Regions from separate parts of the Bacillus sp. NS1 genome, predicted to be linked through region 1. Evidence: predicted binding sites of a transcription regulator. Region 1 holds the regulator's gene; each other region holds the start of a gene.
What was found. Region 1 encodes LexA, which represses DNA repair genes until DNA is damaged. Its sites were predicted from a motif close to CGAACATATGTTCG; they were not measured.
Positions count from the first base shown of each region.

Region 2: AC4CV5_RS07295 (ImmA/IrrE family metallo-endopeptidase) is a predicted target of LexA. The motif match lies at 812-825, and genes of this name have one in related genera.
Region 3: dinB (damage-inducible protein DinB) is a predicted target of LexA. The motif match lies at 2,978-2,991, and genes of this name have one in related genera.
Region 4: AC4CV5_RS06330 (YhjD family protein) is a predicted target of LexA. The motif match lies at 2,788-2,801, and genes of this name have one in related genera.

Region 1 is NZ_JBZAZF010000002.1:954,564-959,139, forward strand. It holds gene fosM (FosM family fosfomycin resistance protein) at 123-545, shown strand; gene AC4CV5_RS10155 (hypothetical protein) at 656-1,048, shown strand; gene lexA (transcriptional repressor LexA) at 1,444-2,061, opposite strand; gene yneA (cell division suppressor protein YneA) at 2,212-2,529, shown strand; gene AC4CV5_RS10170 (YneB family resolvase-like protein) at 2,548-3,201, shown strand; gene AC4CV5_RS10175 (DUF896 domain-containing protein) at 3,265-3,498, shown strand; gene tkt (transketolase) at 3,667-4,576, shown strand, end outside.
Region 2 is NZ_JBZAZF010000002.1:349,992-354,567, reverse strand. It holds gene AC4CV5_RS07305 (hypothetical protein) at 1-159, opposite strand, end outside; gene xre (HTH-type transcriptional regulator Xre) at 337-678, shown strand; gene AC4CV5_RS07295 (ImmA/IrrE family metallo-endopeptidase) at 841-1,437, shown strand; gene AC4CV5_RS07290 (manganese catalase) at 1,482-2,318, opposite strand; gene AC4CV5_RS07285 (poly-gamma-glutamate hydrolase family protein) at 2,393-2,995, opposite strand; gene AC4CV5_RS07280 (PH domain-containing protein) at 3,101-3,478, shown strand; gene AC4CV5_RS07275 (N-acetylmuramoyl-L-alanine amidase) at 3,517-4,470, opposite strand.
Region 3 is NZ_JBZAZF010000005.1:25,983-30,558, reverse strand. It holds gene vmlR (ABC-F type ribosomal protection protein VmlR) at 1-534, opposite strand, end outside; gene AC4CV5_RS17285 (amino acid permease) at 868-2,244, opposite strand; gene dinB (damage-inducible protein DinB) at 2,419-2,937, opposite strand; gene AC4CV5_RS17275 (MarR family transcriptional regulator) at 3,104-3,562, shown strand; gene AC4CV5_RS17270 (MMPL family transporter) at 3,559-4,576, shown strand, end outside.
Region 4 is NZ_JBZAZF010000002.1:168,929-173,504, reverse strand. It holds gene AC4CV5_RS06345 (monooxygenase) at 1-1,357, opposite strand, end outside; gene lepB (signal peptidase I) at 1,539-2,045, opposite strand; gene AC4CV5_RS06335 (TVP38/TMEM64 family protein) at 2,047-2,670, opposite strand; gene AC4CV5_RS06330 (YhjD family protein) at 2,823-3,185, shown strand; gene AC4CV5_RS06325 (DUF3311 domain-containing protein) at 3,412-3,612, shown strand; gene AC4CV5_RS06320 (sodium:solute symporter family protein) at 3,609-4,576, shown strand, end outside.

The sequences.
Region 1 (4,576 bases):
GTACAGTCATTATTTTAAACAATCCGATTTTGTTTACACTGGTATTTTTTTCTGGCTGGATGAAACTTTCTTGGGAAAAAGTCGTACAAATGAATGATCAGCTTTCAAGGAGGGGATGATTTGTGAAGATAAAAGGAATCAATCACTTGTTATTTTCAGTTTCTCATCTGGATACATCAATTGATTTTTATCAAAAAGTGTTTGATGCAAAGCTTCTGGTAAAGGGAAGAACAACAGCATATTTTGATTTAAATGGCATCTGGCTTGCGCTTAATGAAGAACCTGACATTCCGAGAAATGACATTAAGGCGTCTTATACACATATTGCTTTTACTATTGAAGATCATGAGTTTGCGGAAATGTCAGCAAAATTAAAAAGGCTTCATGTTAATATTCTGCCTGGCAGAGAACGAGATGAACGCGATCGAAAATCAATTTATTTTACCGACCCTGACGGCCATAAATTTGAATTTCATACCGGAACCCTTCAAGACAGGCTTCGGTATTATAAACAGCAAAAAACGCATATGAATTTTTATGATTGAGACGACCTCTTGCTACTACACAGAACACATACATAAAAATCATGTATGGTTAAAATATGGTAAAGGGAGGGATGTGATTGAAAATATAAATCCTAGGCTTAACAACAGTTTTGATTTGTTTTTTTAGCATTAGCAGTACCCATGCGTCAGCTTTAGATTTTGATTACACAACAGACTTTATTTTAAATGACAGCACAAAAACGTTTGTTCTGGAAAATATCAGTGATGTTCCGGCGATCGACTATTTTTTAGGCTATCAGTTTACGATATTGGGAGCCAATACTTGTTCAGTTGAGGTTAAACTTCAGTGGATGGGGCTTATGGGAGAATATACAACACTGAGTACGAGGCAATTCAGCGGCAGCTGGTTTGATTTTAGTGCTCAGGATAAGGTTGCTATCGATTCATTTCACCGTTACCGTATATTTGCAGAAGAACATTCAGAAAACTGCACAAGTGTTCGGGTAAAGGGCAGTTATGGTATACAATATGTTTCATTTTAATTGAAGCTCACGTTGATCAAGAGAAGTGAGCTGTTTTTTTGGAAAATGTTGAACCAACTATACAATGTACTAAATTTTCATTAAAACTCAATTGCCGCGCTCCTTACATAAACATGAAGCAGCATCATTCCACGACCTAAGAAAATGAAACATTTTTAAGGAGATAACGTCTAATGTTTTAAACGGACATTATTATGATAAAAGTTTCCTGAAGGAAAGAAAATTTCTTGACTTCAACAATTATTTAGTGGATAATTATGGTGTAAACATGATGTTCTTTTTCCTCCTATTCAGGCTCGCACCCAAAAGTCAGGGCGAGCCTGCTTTTTTCGTACAATAAACCCCCTCTCCGTAAAGGAAGAGGGGGTTTTTCATGCATCTGATAGATCAATAGGTTAATGGACGGTTCTGAACACGCCAATCACTTTCCCTAGAATGCTGACATTCTGCAAGATGATAGGTTCCATCGTTGGGTTTTCAGGCTGTAAGCGAATGTGAGTATCCTCTTTATAGAAACGTTTTACCGTAGCTTCATCATCTTCTGTCATCGCCACTACAATTTCCCCGTTGTTCGCTGTATTTTGCTGTTTAACGATGACATAATCCTTATCGAAAATACCAGCTTCAATCATACTGTCTCCCATAATCTCCAGCATAAACACGTGCTCGTCAGGAGGAACCATACGGTCAGGAAGAGGAAAATATTCTTCAATATTTTCTACTGCTGTAATAGGAGATCCCGCCGTGACTTTCCCAATGACTGGTACATTTACGACCTGGCTTTGCGGAATGTCTACTTCTTCATCAAGTATTTCTATTGCTCTAGGTTTTGTCGGATCCCGTCTGATCAGCCCTTTTGTTTCCAAACGGGCCAAATGGCCGTGTACAGTTGAGCTGGACGCAAGCCCGACAGCCTCTCCGATTTCTCTCACGGAAGGCGGATATCCTTTTGATTTAACCTCTGCTTTAATAAAACGGAGGATATCAAGTTGCCTTTTTGATAGCTTCGTCATTTTTCGCACCTCAAAACGTCGATTTTAAGTAGATTATAGCATGATTTTCCTTACAGTACAAACATAGGTTCGAAAAAAACAATTGACAGAAACATTTGTTCGTATATACTGAAATTATAAAAAAGCGAACAAACATTCCTGTTGGAGGTTATGATCATGAGTAAAGAATCTATTATTTTTGTCGGTCTGTTCACAGTGATTTTGAGCGCGGTTATCCTTTTGCTATCATATACAAGCAGCGGTCAGGAGCTTAATCAGTATGTTAAAATAGAAGTCCAGCAGGGCGACACACTTTGGTCAATTGCTGATCAGGTAGCAGATACAAAAAAGATAAACAAAAATGATTTTATTGAATGGGTAGCTGATAACAATCATCTTCAGACGTCTGATATCCAGCCGGGAGATGAGTTGGTGATTCCGTTGAAAAAGAAGCATCAGGATGCATATGAATTGGCAACTGTAAGATAGAGAGGAAAGATAGAAAAAATGAAAGCACTCATTTATGCCCGCGTAAGCACAAATAAAGAACAGCAGGAGACTTCATTAAAGCGGCAGGAGGAGGAGCTTACGGCCATTGCAGCCGAGAACGGCATGGAAGTCCTCAAAGTGATTTCTGAAAAAGCCAGCGGATACGAAATGGATCGGGACGGTGTATTTGAACTGCTTGATGAGATCAAAAATTCTGGAATTGATGTCATTTTGGTTCAGGATGAGACAAGGCTCGGGCGGGGAAATGCAAAAATCGCATTGCTTCATTGTATCTACAGAGAAGGTGTGAAGGTCTATACAACGGCTCACAGAGGTGAGCTGGAGCTATCGGAGGCTGACTCGATGGTGCTGGAGATCGTCAGCATTGTGGAGGAATACCAGCGGAAAATTCACAACATGAAAATCAAGCGGGGAATGAAGCGTGCAGTAAAAAATGGTTTTAAACCGCAAAAAAACCTGAAAAATCAACATGAAAACAGCGGAAAGGATAGAATAGAGGTCCCAATCTCAGAGATCGTCCGTCTAAGAGCGAATAAACTGACGTTCGCAGAAATCGCGGCTACGCTAAGAGGGTTTGGCTATGATGTGTCTAAAGCGACCGTCCACCGGCGGTTTCAGGAATACATAGAGAATGACGAGACAGCCGAGTGAATCAGTTGTAAAACTCTTTTTGATCTAGTACTATATAGACAAAATGCAATAAAGGAGTTTAACATGATTTCAAACGCAAAAATTGCCAGAATTAATGAACTTGCTGCGAAAGCTAAAGCTGGCGTTATGACTGAAGAAGAAAAAGCCGAACAGCAAAAGCTTCGTCAAGAGTACCTGAAAGGTTTTCGCTCTTCTATGAAAAACACATTAAAAAGTGTGAAAATCATTGACCCTGAAGGCAATGATGTAACACCAGAAAAGCTAAAAAAAGAACAAAGAAATAACAAACTTCACTAATATAAGAGGAATACGGAAATATCGTATTCCTCTTTTGCATATACTATAAGCAAAACTCTTATGTGACAAAATTCAACAAGTTTCTCTCAAATTTAAGCTGAAACAGTTGAGAAAAAGTCGTCAGACATTTATGATGTAAGGGTACAACACATAAGGAAGGGGATTTTTATGGATACAATTGAAAAGAAATCAGTTGCTACCATTCGCACACTGTCAATAGACGCTATTGAAAAAGCAAATTCTGGTCACCCAGGGATGCCAATGGGGGCCGCTCCAATGGCATACACGCTGTGGACAAAATTTATGAACGTAAGTCCAGCAAACCCTGGCTGGTTTAACCGTGACCGTTTTGTTTTATCTGCTGGACACGGATCAGCACTTTTATACAGCATGCTTCATTTAAGCGGGTTTGATCTTAGCATCGAAGATCTTAAGGGATTCCGCCAGTGGGGCAGCAAAACACCTGGACATCCGGAATTCGGACATACTGCCGGTGTTGATGCGACAACAGGTCCGCTTGGCCAAGGAATTGCCATGGCAGTCGGAATGGCTATCGCTGAACGCCATTTAGCTGAAACTTACAACCGTGATTCATTTAACGTAGTCGATCATTATACATACAGTATTTGCGGTGATGGTGATTTAATGGAAGGTATTTCTTCTGAAGCCGCTTCACTCGCAGGCCATCTTCAGCTTGGCCGTCTGATCGTATTATACGATTCTAATGACATCTCTCTCGATGGAGATCTCGACCGTTCATTCTCTGAAAACGTGAAACAGCGATTTGAAGCAATGAATTGGGAAGTTCTTTATGTTGAGGATGGAAACAATATTGAAGAATTAACAGCGGCTATCGAAAAAGCACGCCAAAATGAAAAGAAACCTACATTAATTGAAGTGAAAACGACAATCGGATTCGGTTCACCTAACCGTGCCGGCACATCTGGTGTTCACGGTGCTCCGCTTGGTAAAGAGGAAAGCAAGTTAACAAAAGAAGCTTACGCGTGGACGTATGAAGAAGATTTCTACGTTCCGTCAGAAGTATATGAGCATTTCGCTTCAGCGGTTAAAGAATCAG
Region 2 (4,576 bases), 600 kb from region 1:
CGCATCTCCTTTTAACATCATGTATGTTTGAAACTGTTCTTGCGTTTCAAAGTGGAACACCGGAAGGCCGCATGCCGTAAACGAAATGGTGCCGCCGGATTGTCCGAGATGGCGCTGATCTATGGGATTTTCACTAAAAACAATTTGGATTGGATACATGTGATCACTCTCCTGATCTGTTTTCGATACATTTCGTATCAACTGTTACCAAGTATAAACGATACAATCTGTATCATCAAGTTATTTTTGATACTTTTTTTATCATAACTTTATTTTGATACAGATTGTATCTATAATCATAAGTAACTTAGGGAGTTAAAAAAGAGAGGTCATAGTATGATAGGCAGCAGATTGAAGAATCTCAGGGGGAAAAGGACACAGGAAGAAATCGCATCCCACATTGGTGTGTCGCGGGCACGATATTCCCACTATGAAAACGGGCGAAGCGAGCCTGATTACGACACACTCCAAAAGCTGGCTGATTACTTTCAAGTAACGACTGATTACTTATTAACAGGGAAAGACAAAAAATCCGACGACGATATGTTTTCAGATCCGGACTTGCAGCTCGCATACCGTGATATGCAGGATTTTTCCCCAGAAAGCAAACAGCAGGCCATTGAATTTATCAACTATTTAAAAGAAAAAGAGAAAAACCGGAAACCGAAAAATAAATAAATATTTCTCTGTTCTCTAAAACATATAGAAAATAGACCGATATAAAGAAAAAAGTGTTTATTTTTTTAAGAAAAGGGAAAGATTTCTACACCACTTTCCAGTCCTATAAGGGCTTTTCTTTCTCGCTAAAAACAGAACACACGTTCGAAAGGGAGTATTCAATTGGGCGATTACTTATCACATCTGGAGGAATACGTAAAAAATTTATACAGCCGGCTGGGCATCACCTCCCCCCATCACATTGATATGCTAAAAATTGCAAAGGATCTGGATATTTGGGTTCATTTTGAGGATATGGGGAGCATGATGGTCAAATACGACGGTATGTATAGTATCGTATTGAATCAGAGAAAATCACGGGAAGAGCAATGGGAAGATTTTGGCCATGAACTGTGCCACGTGTTAAAGCATGCAGGCAATCATTTTCAGATGAACAAGCTCTTCAGGGAACTGCAGGAATTTCAGGCGAATCAATTTATGTACCACTTCTGTGTGCCAACCTTTATGCTGTTGCAGATGGAACTGCCGCAATGGAGAAGCCAGGCGCTTGCCACAATCGCGACGGTATTCCGGGTAACAAAGGAATTTGCTGAAAAAAGGCTTGAAATGTTTGAACGGCGTAAAGCAGGTATTCAATTTCAGAAGCGGCTCGCTTATTTATTATCACACAAGCGGCCAAATGTGTATGAGGAAGGCGATAAGCAGCACTTGCAGGTCGCTGAAGAAAAAGCGTTATATCATATCGGCAAATACAGCTGATCAAAAACGGGCTGGGAATATAAATCCTCAGCCCGGCAGAACAACTAGCATTTTGACATTGGAGGAATCGTATTATGCACCCACATAGGCGCCGGTTTAAGGTGAGGCGCAGGCCCAAATGCAATCGGGGCCGGAATATACCTGAATTCTCCCCGGCCGTCAAAGGCTTCGCCATGAGCCCATCTGCCTTGTGAGCTTTCATCCCCTCTGGAGAAATTAAACAGGTCATAAGCCACTTCCCGCTTTTCAAGCTCACGCGGAAATGTCGTTGGAACGACAATATCCCGTTCTCTTTCTTCTAGCTCTTTAATGGCCGCATACCACATATTTTGATGATAAGTATCCCTTGCAATTAAAAATGACAGCATATCTCTTACTCCAGGATCATCAGTCATCGCATAGAGCCTGGTCACCTGAAGGCGACCTTGAGATTCCGCATTTAAGTTTGCGCGGAAATCTGCCAGCAAATTCCCGCTTGCAATAATGTATTTGGCATTCCACGGATAGCCCTCACTATCTGCTGGCATTGCACCCAGACCGGACACAATCGCATGCTGAGGATTCATTCCTGACATCACTGCTGCAATGGCGGGATTGCTTTTATAAGCATCCTCCTGTACATCGGCTGGTGCATTATCCAAAAGCCTGGAAATCATTGTCGCCAACATTTCTACGTGTGCAATCTCTTCAGTACCTACGTCACATAACAAATCTTTATATTTGGCGTCCGCCCTGCAGTTAAAGCCTTGGAACAAATATTGCATCATGACACTGATCTCACCGAATTGGCCGCCCAGTATTTCTTGAAGCTTTTTCGCATAAACCGGATCGGGATGAGCTGGCTTAGCTTGATATTGAAGCTCTTTAATATGATAAAACATATGCATTCCTCCCTACACTTTCGCACAACCCTAGCGTATGAAGGAATGGGCCGATCGTGCAGGTCCCGTATCATTTATTCATAAAAACCAAGCTTAACGGCTTCCACATATCGATAAAACAGATCGTTTTGTATGTAACTTTCATCATGGCAGCCAAAATTACGGAATAACGCTTTTCGCTGTGCCGTGCTAACTTCCAATTGCAGTCCCATTTTCCTTTTCGTTCGGTTGACAATATTGTTCGGATGCACACCTGCCAGTCGGTCTTTGTCACTCGTAAGCTCAGCACTGAAGCCTGCTTCATTCAGCCGCTCACAAATAAGCTTGGCTTTTTTACGATCCGTGCCACCGACCAATGTATGCGGGATTTTTGGATCATGATACCCATGAAATGCTAATGCGCAATGGTGGGCGTTTACTTTTTCTAAAGCCAGCGGCTCGTCAAACCGAGTGCTTGTCAGGTGTAAGGAACGGTTATGTCGCTGCTTTACACCTTCAAACAAATAAATAGAACATTGATCGGAAAACGCCCGCACCAGCTCACTGACGCCAGGCTCAATTCTGCCGCCGTGGGGACCGAGGACAATAAACTCACTTCCGTTTTTCTCCTCATAAATAACCCGGTACTCCGTTTCGGAAGCAGAAAGGGCTGCAAAGCTGTCATACATATCTTTCATTTTAATGCTCTCCTTTACCAGTCAGCACCAGTTTACTCTACTCATCTATGTATGAAAACCTTTTTTATAGTATGATTTGATAGAATACGCATAAGGAGGTATATTATGGGATTTATTAATGGTTTACTTGGCAATGCGTCAACACTGTCAACGGCTGCAGCGAAAGAAGAGCTGTCTCATATTTTACTCGATGGTGAGAATGTGGATGCCGCATTTAAGCTGGTTCGAGATGTAATTGTCTTTACTGACAAACGGCTTATTCTTGTAGATAAGCAGGGCATCACAGGAAAGAAAACGGAATTTCAATCGATTCCGTACAAAAGCATTTCTAGATTCAGTGTGGAGACCGCCGGCCGCTTTGACCTTGATTCAGAGCTAAAAATTTGGATTTCCGGCGCAGAACTTCCCGCCGTCTCAAAGCAGTTTAAAAAGGATGAAAGCATTTATGATATTCAAAAGGTGCTTGCCGCCGTTTGTATGTAAGAAGAAAAACGGAAGCTTCGCAGCTTCCGTTTTTTTGATTACAGCTTTTCCACTATTTTCGCTTTCGTTTTCGGACCGTAAATGCCATCTGCCGTTAATCCGCTGACAGACTGAAAACGTTTCACGGCATTTGCTGTTTTCGGGCCATAAACGCCGTCAATGCCATGATTTTTCGCTCCTTTATCAGGGTAAAAATAAAGGGCAGCTAAAGCGGTCTGTACCTGCTTTACATTTGTCCCTTTCGTGAGCGGGCTTGTCACTTTGATCACTCCAGATGGGAGGGGGTAGGAAGACGCAGCATGGCTTTTAGAAGAAGTTGCCGTCTGAGACAGTTTAATCACCTGTCCGACTTTGATATGATTCGGGTCGGTGATATGATTTATGCTTTGCAGCGTTTTCACGCTGACACCATGTGATGCCGCAATCCCCGACAGTGTGTCGCCTTTTTTCACATGGTATTCAGACGCCGAAGAAGAGACTGAAACCTTTTTCGCTGACACGACTCCGTTTAATTCCTTTTCAATAGCCGCCTTCACTTGATCCCAGCGCCCCTCTGATAAAATGCGGTGCGGGCAGTACTTTCCGCTCCAGTCCTGATGCTTTCTCACCCGGTCGATTCCCCAGCCGCGCTCTTTCAAAAGCTGAGCCACGAAAGAAATCGCCAAGGCTTCGGCTGCCTCATATTTTGGACCTCCCGATTTGCTGTAGCAAATCTCAACGCCTATTGATTTTCGGTTTCCTGTACCATTTGTGCCGTCACCCGTGTGCCAGGCGTTTCGGTTAAGCGGCAGACCTTGAATCACCTCTTTATCATCCACCGCAAAGTGAAAGCTTGTCGAGCTGGTGTTCCCAATCATATAGCTGATTTCATTAGCCGCTGACGCATCATTTGCCGTGTTGTGAATGGTAATGTATTCAGCGGACATCGCATTGGGGCACTTCAGCGCGTATTTCGCTTCAGAAACCAAATTTTTCTTTACTTGAATGCTCACCTATCATCTCTCCTTTTTCTTTTTCATAAATAGGTGGCATTCGTAGGACGAAAAGCTCATTCCATCCGTCACCGGTATATGGATAATTGTGTTAAACTAAAGTTCA
Region 3 (4,576 bases), on a different contig from region 1:
CAGGGTTTGAGCTTCGAGCGACCATATTTTTGTTGCGGCTTCGTCTAAAAAATAACGATCGTGAGAAACAAGAATTACAGTGCCTCTATAACTTTTCAGCTGTTGAATGAGAAATTGCAAGCTTTCTTCATCAAGGTGGTTTGTCGGTTCATCTAACAGTAAAAGATCTGCATCCTCTGATAGTCCTTTCGCCAGCCGTGCTTTCAGTTTTTCACCGCCGCTTAACTGTTGGAAATCCCTGACGGGCACACGCCATTTCTCCAGTAACTTCTTTTCGGCAGGCGTTAGATCCGCAAAGGAATACGACGCGGTTTCCTGCTTAACCAACGTCATTTTTACATCCTGCCGAAGGATTTGTCCTTGTGCAGGAGCTAAGTCATTGTGAATGAGGTGCAGCAGCGTAGACTTCCCAGCACCATTTTTTCCAATAATCCCAATGATATCTCCTTGCTGAACACTGGCATTTATGTTTTTAAAAACAGTCAGATCCTTCACTTCATAGCTGACATTTGTTAATGTTACGATCTCTTTCATCCATATCCCTCGCTTTAAAGGGAGAATAAAAAAATCCTCCCAAAATGTGTTGGAAGGATTAGCCGCGCCGTTGCATGATCAAATAAGCTATTTATTTATAAATAGCAATTCGTATATATAGAAAATGGGCAGACTAATCCTATTTTTTCTGATTTGAAATATTGATTTCAAACGGCAAAAATAAGATTAGTTAATCATTGTCCACCCATCATCCCTTCTTGTTTTGATTACACACACTATAGCATAACTTCAAATTCAAAAGCAAAGGTCATTTGTCATTTATTTTCATCAAAAAAGCTCCTGCTCTCATTTCTGAGGCAGGAGCTGCGAATCTTATTGATGCTTCGCTTTTCTCACTTTATAAATCACAATCAGCAAAATAAACCAAACCGGCGTGACAAATAAGGAAACACGAGTATCCTCAGCCAATGCCAGCACAACCAGGATAAACGCCAGGAACGCAAGAATCAGGTAATTGGTAAACGGGTAAAGCGGAAGCTTAAATTTGTTTGTTTTCGCTAATTCAGGTCTTGTTTTCCGGTATTTCATATGGCAGATGACCGTAATCCCCCAAATATAAATAAAGCAGACGGTTGAAATGCTTGTGATCAGGGTGAATACGCCTTCTGGCATGATGTAGTTTAACGTAACACCGATTAAAATCACGATAGCTGAAAAGAACAACGCATTTCTAGGTACTTTACGCGGAGTCAGTTTCGCCATTGATTCAGGCGCATTGTTATCTTTCGCAAGGGAATAGACCATACGGCTTGTACTGAATACAGCGCTGTTGCATGCTGAGGCAGCGGATGTCAGCACCACAAAGTTGATAATGCTTGCTGCCCCGACGATACCGACCGCGACAAATACCTGTACGAATGGGCTCTCGCTAGGATTAATGACATCCCAAGGATAGATGCTCATAATCACGAGAAGAGCACCGATATAGAAAAGCAGGACCCGGACAGGGATATTGTTGATCGCTTTAGGGATTACTTTTTCAGGGTTTTCTGTTTCACCGGCTGTCAGTCCGACCAGCTCAATGCCGACAAAGGCAAATACAACCATCTGGAACGAGAGGATAAACCCGTGCATGCCATTCGGGAACATACCTCCGTGGCTCCAGAGATTTGTGAAACTGGAGACGCCTGAGCTTGTGGAAAAACCTTTAAAGATCATCACAAGGCCAATGACGATCAGCGCCAAAATGGCAATGACTTTAATTAAAGCAAACCAAAATTCTAATTCTCCAAAGAGCTTGACGGTTGCCAAGTTCATAATCAGTAAAATAATCAGAGCGATTAAGCCGGGCACCCATTGCGGCACTCCCGGAAGCCAATATTGAGTGTAAAGTCCGACGGCTGTCAGATCAGCCATTGCAATCGAGATCCAGCAGAACCAATAGGTCCAGCCGGTGATAAAGGCTGCCATATCGCCTAAATAGTCTTGTACAAAATCAACAAAAGAGTGATAGTTCAAATTCGATAACAGCAGTTCACCCAGAGATCTCATAATCAAAAAGCAAATGATGCCTGTGATCATGTAAGCAAATAGAATCGACGGTCCGGCAAAATGAATGGATTTTCCTGAGCCGAGAAATAAGCCCGTTCCAATGGCCCCGCCGATGGCGATGAGCTGGATGTGCCTGTTTTTCAAGCCTCTCTCCAATTTTTGCTGATTTATATTGTCTTTCGTCATATCGTCTGTCACTTTGTGTGTTCCTCCATTGAAAATTGTTTATTGGGTCAGCAATATATTTTTAATGATTATTATAACACTAAAATTTCTATCTTTTTTACTATACAGGAAATATGAAAAGAAATTTTTATGGTTTTGAACGATGCATCATAAAAAAAGCGGCTCAATTTAGGGAGCCGCTTTCTTTTATGCCATTTCAGTTTTTTTCATGTACAGGTATAGCCCATAATCTGTCGGAGCGGATGCGTATCCTGTCTGCCGCAGCATTGCTGTGATATTGCCGCGGTGGTATGTCCCGTGATTGACAACGTGGGGAACCAGCTCAGAAACAGTCGTTTTCATGATTCCGCCTGAGGGATTTATAATCTGGAGGGGCTTATTGAGCTGCTCTTTTTGCTGTAAAAATAATGTATAGCGCTCGGATAATGTCAGAAACAGGTCTTCCATTTCCTCCATTTCTTTTGCCTCTGTCTGTTCTTTAAGTTGTTCAGCTAATGCCAAAGCATCAGTCATGCTTTGGCCGGAAAACACTTCAATCCAGCCGAGATCAGAAAGATAAACATGAGACAGCACATGGGATATCGACGGAAACACGCTTTGGATTTCTTGGCGGTACACCTCTTGTGGAAGCTCTTTTAATCGGTTGAAGATTTGCTGATTGGCCCAGACGTTATATTCATACAATTTTAATGAAAAATCTGACATGTTAATTTTCCCCTTTCGCGTTTATAACGTCTATTATACACGAACAAGCGTTCCTGGTAAGGTGTTCGTGAATAAAATTTGTTGACAGACATAGTTTAGGGGAATAAACTAATTGACATTGATCATAAAGTTTAGAGGGGTAAACTATAGTGAGGAGGGGCAGTTGTTGAATGAACAAAAGCTATGTCAGGCGATAAACCTGTTCGTGGAAGTATTACTTGAAGGGACAGAGTTTGTGCATCATGAAATCAATCAGGATGTCTTCAAGAATATCTCAAGGGAGCAGGCAGACCTGTTAAAAATTTTAAAAGTCAAGGGCCCAACCTCTCCCGGCAGCCTAGCCATGTATCAAAATGTACATAAAAGCGCGATTTCAAACAGGCTGAAAAAGCTGCTCGATAAGGGATTGGTTGAATGGGATGCCTGTCCGGCGAAAAGTGATAAGCGCTCTAAGCTTATTAACATCACATCCAGCGGTGAAACCATACTGGAAGAATTAGATTCAGCCATTTTTAATGCTCTCAAAGAGCTGATCGATGATATAGATGAGAAACACTTAAATTCCATCATAGAGATATTCACCATTCTAAAAAGCAAATTTAAAGGAGGAGATTCTGCAGAATGAGGCCAATCATCAAATTCAAGTGGGCAATTGCAGCGGTTATATTAGCACTTACCGTCGTTTTGGGTTTGTTTTCTCCGAACTTAACGGAGCTGGCCAATCAAAAGGGGCAGGCCCAGCTTCCTGCAGATGCTGTTTCAGAAAGAGCAAATGCCATTTTAAAACAAGCGGGCGAAGACAATAATTCGATCAGTATAGTCTTTACATTAGATCACGCTTTGAAGAAAGAAACAGAGGATCAGCTCCGGACAATGATTGATAAAGTCAAAAAGATCGACGGTGTAGAAGAAATAACGTCTCCTCTAACAGCAGACAAAGAAGTCAAAGACCAATTGATTTCAAAAGACAAAAAAACCGTTCTCATTCCTGTCACGATTACAGGTTCTGATAAAAAAGCGGAAAAAATCGCGGATGATATTTATAAAATCGTTCCTAATGATTTGACTGCATATATTACGGGAGCCTCTCTCATTAATCAGGATTTCGCTCACAGCTCAGAAGAAGGGCTCAAGAAAACGGAAGTGATCACAGTCTGCTTGATCATCGGTTTACTGCTGATCGTGTTCCGATCTGTTGTGACGCCTTTTATTCCGATTGTAGTTGTCGGTTTCTCTTATCTGATCAGTCAATCCATATTGGGCATCCTTGTGTACAATGTTGATTTTCCTATCTCGACGTTTACGCAAACCTTCTTAGTTGCCATCCTGTTCGGTATCGGAACAGATTACTGCATTCTGCTTCTTACCCGATTCCGTGAAGAGTTAGCGAACGGGCATGACAAAAAAGAAGCGGCGCTTATCGCTTACCGTACGGGGGGAAAAACCTTATTTATTAGTGGATTTGCGGTATTGATCGGATTTTCCGCCTTAGGATTTGCGAAGTTTGCGATTTTCCAATCCGCAGTAGGGGTAGCAGTCGGTGTAGGGATATTAATGATCATTCTCTATACACTGCTGCCATTATTTATGGTGACGCTGGGCGAAAAATTATTTTGGCCTTCTAAGAAAGTGCTGTCGC
Region 4 (4,576 bases), 790 kb from region 1:
TTTCATTCTGTTCTGCAATTGAAGCGTTTACCGTACGTAAGCCTTTTAATCGGCTATGCACATCAGCTTCTTGTACCAATGACAGCAAAACGAATGTCCCGTTTTGGAGAAAGCTGTACAGCCGTTCCAAACTGCCGTCAGAAAGAATCAGGTCCATGTCAGGAAGCCTTGACCCGTTCAAACGATGCGGCGGCATGTTAGGATCAGCTTCATACCTGACATCAAGCGCAGAAATTTGGCCTGCTACATATCGATTCACGTCAGGGAAGGCGAGCAGTTCCGACATCATACTTCGCAAATGGAGGCCTGCTTGAGTAAAATCAAACAGCTTTGTTTGTGCCTCCGTGTTCCTCAGGAGCCCTTCAGCAGCCGGGTGCCGTTCCTCATGGTAGCTGTCCAAAAGCCATGAAGGCGCAGCCCCCTTGACGGCCGCCGCCAGCTTCCACCCAAGGTTCATTGCATCCTGAAGGCCGACATTCAGCCCTTGGCCGCCGGCTGGAAAATGAATATGCGCCGCATCCCCTGCAAGAAAGACTCTGCCATCCCGATACCGTTTCGCTTGGCGCGCGGCGTTCCCGAACCGCGACATCCACGAAGGCTCGGTTAAGCCAAAATCAGTCCCGCAAATTCGTACGAGGTCAGCTTTCAGCTCCTCCTCAGTGACAGGCGCATCTTTCGGCGTCTGGGTGCGATAAGGGCTGATCACGACGACACGGTATCGGCCCGGAGAAAGCGGGACGATCATGAAACCGCCCTCTTTCGTACAAAGGGACAGCACTCCTGACGGCGGCGGAGAAAGGAGCGCCACATCTCCAAGCGCAGCGGTGACGGTGCTGTCTGTTCCCGGAAACTCAATTCCAGCCTGTTTCCGGACGGTACTTCCTGCTCCATCGGCACCAATGACAAACATACTTTTGATCGTCCGCACACTGCCGTCCTGATCCTTAAAAATTGTTTGCGCCTCTGTCTCGTTTTGCGTAACCGCCAGTGCCTCCGCCCCTCGAAACACCTCTGCCCCCAAGCTTCGTGCATGTTCCTCAAGCAGCTTTTCTGTTTTGGACTGCGGAAGCAAAAGCGTGTAAGGACAGTCCGTATCCAAGCCTGTAAAATCAAGACGGGTATCCAGCATCGAAAAGTGCCCGGAAGGTATCTTGCTTCCCTTGGATACGAAACGTTCCAATAGCCCCCTCATCTCAAGAAGCTCCAGTGTGCGGGGATGCAGCGTCAACGCCTTGGAATGCGGAACAGGCTTTTGAAGCCGCTCAATCACACATGTTTTCACCCCGGCCATCGCAAGCTCGGAAGCCAACATAAATCCGACCGGCCCTCCCCCTATAATCACTGCTTCAACATTCATCTAAATCACTCCTTTTGTTTCATATGAAACTAATATAAACCATTGAAAACAAACGAAAATACAAAACATTTATTATTTTTGTTACACACGTAACAATATTGATTATAACTTCTTACAAATTTTTCTTCAACACTTTTTTCCAAGCCAGCACAAAAAAGACGCCTCTTCAATTGGCGTCTTTTTATTCAGCATCGGAGATAACACCGACAATATTTTTTTCTCTTATCGGACCAAAGTGACGGCTGTCGAAGCTGTATATGCGATTATCTCCAACGACAAAATATTGTCCTTTCGGTACCTTGCTTGTACCTGTCACATCTTTCAAGGTAAAATCTCCCGTTACATGGCTTCCGGCAGAAACAGATTTCAAATGCTTCAAAAATGGCTCAGCCACCTGCTTTCCGTTCACATACAGCTGATCATCTTTATATTTGATCGTTTCACCGGGCAAGCCGATTACCCGTTTAATCAGCACTTTCTGATCGGGGCCTTTAAAAAGGACAATATCAAAACGATGGATGGTTTTAAATCGATGTGAAAATTTATTGACCAACAGTTCGTTTCCTTCCTGAAAGGTCGGGTTCATACTGACGCCTTCTACCTTGTAATCAATAAAGACGGCATTTTTAACCTGAATGACGAGAACGACGGACACTACACCGGCAAGAAACCAAAACCGTTTTTTCATGTTACTGTCTCCCTCCATCATGCTCACGCTGACTGGCTCTCACATGCAGGTACCGCTCTACCTTTTTGCCGATATACCATAAGATCGTGATCACCAATACAGCAATGACCGTTCGAATTGGCTGTGTAATCAGCGCGTGCAGATCATATCCGATGAAGCTGATCATAAAAATCATGACAAGCTTCCCCGAGGCTGCCGCCAAAATAAACGGCCGCGTTCCGATCCTCGACAAACCGGCAACAACATTCACCGCGGCTGACGGTGTAAACGGAAAACAAAGCAGAAGAAACACAGGACCAAAGCCATGCCTTTCCACCCATAACATCAGCTTTCTGACCGACGGGTGACTGCGGATAAAACCAAGCAATCTTCGCTGTCCGTATTGGCGGACAATCAAAAATACGAGTATAGATCCAGCAGTTGATCCAGCCCAAGACAGGATGAATCCTTCCCACAGTCCAAACGAGTTCGTATTTGCCACCACAAACACGATCAGCGGCAAAAACGGGAGAAATGCTTCAATTAAAGGCAGCAGCACAGCAATAAAAGGACCGAAAGCCCTATAGCTTTGAAATAATTCAGTTAAGTGTTCTTGTGTCAAATAGGATAAAAAATGCTCCAACATTTATACTCCTTACCGGGTTTGTCTATCCTTATTCTACACATTATCAGCAGAAAACTAAAAAGTTTTGGCGAATTTTTCTGTCTTGAAACATTTCACCAGCCGATATAGAATACACAGAGAACAAACGTTCCCGTTAGAAAGAAGGAATCAGCATGCCGAATCTGCAGGAGGAAATATACGAATTAATTGAACGGGCTCTCTTTTTGCCCATGGCCATTACGATTTTAAATCGTGATCTTGCCGGTATTGAACAAAGCACATTAAAATTGAAGCATCCTTATAAACAGCTTATCAGCGAATCATTAAAAATAGCACAAAAGGATTTGATGGAGGTCAGAAAAGAGCTGAGGAAAAGAAAAGTTGCGATCCACGAGGCGGAACGCGATGAGGCCTTTACGCTTTATGTATTTGTGATCGATGGTTATGAAGAAAAACACCGCTATTTTAATCCGCGAATTCGGGAGCAGGTCAGCGAATTATTAACGTTCTATTTATTTGCCCCGGACAGGCCATGAGTCTTTTGAATCATTCTGTACTCTCCCGAGACTGCCCGGTCCCTCTTCGGGCAATTCCAGCAATAAATTTCAGACAATTCACACTATACAAACAAAATGAATTTATTTATAATTCGAACCACAGCCTTTTCACCCCAAAAAACGACATATGCTTCCATATCTGCGACATTATTTTCAGTACGCTTTAGGCTTGCCCACACCAATCCTAAAAGAGAAGGAGGATTCTATGAAACTGATTCACATTCTCGCCGCTTTGCCCTTTATTGGAATCTTACTCGGCATCCCTTTTGCAAATAAAGTGACTCCCTATGTGTTCGGCATGCCGTTTATTCTTGCCTATATCGTGATGTGGGCCCTTTTGACTTCTGTGTTGATGGCGATTGTGTATGTCCTTGACAACGAAAATAAAAAGGAGGAAGCAGAATGAACGCAGCTCTCATCATCATTTTCGGCGTCTTGCTCCTGAGCATTTTTCTTGGCATACGCGCCCAAAAAGGAAAAGACATGAACCTTGAGCAGTGGACTGTCGGAGGCCGCGGCTTCGGAACCTTGTTCGTGTTCTTATTGATGGCAGGCGAAATTTATACCACATTTACGTTTCTCGGCGGAAGCGGATGGGCCTACGGGAAAGGCGGTCCGGCTTTTTACATCATCGCCTACGGCTGTCTGGCTTACATCCTTTCTTATTGGCTCCTGCCGGCGGTTTGGACGTACGCAAAACAGCATAAGCTGATGTCGCAGTCTGATTTTTTCACCAAAAAATATAACAGCCCGCTGCTTGGCGTTTTCGTTTCACTGGTCGGCATCGCCGCTCTCATTCCGTATCTTGTGCTGCAGCTGAAAGGCCTCGGGCTGATTGTATCGGAAACATCGTATGGCAAAATCTCTCCGACTGCCGCCATCTGGATCGGCGCCATTTCGATCACGGTTTACGTTATGGTATCCGGCATTCACGGATCTGCCTGGATATCAGTTGTAAAAGACATTATGATTTTGGTTGTCGTTCTGTTTTTAGGAGTGTATTTGCCAATACATTATTACGGCGGATTTCAAAACATGTTTCAACAGATTGAAACGGCGAAGCCGGGCTTCCTTACGCTTCCCGAAACGGGACAAAGTACGGCGTGGTTTAGTTCAACCGTGCTCTTGACAGCACTTGGGTTTTACATGTGGCCTCATACGTTTTCCGCTTCGTATTCAGCCGAAAACCCAAAAGTCTTTCGTAAAAATGCTATTATCATGCCTTTATACCAGCTGGTCTTGCTTTTTGTCCTTTTCGTCGGCTTTGCGGCTATCCTGCAAGTTCCTGATCTAAAGGGGGCAGACGCGGATCTATCGCTTTTAAGGCTGTCTCTGCAAACATTTGACCCTTGGTTTGTCGGGATTATAGG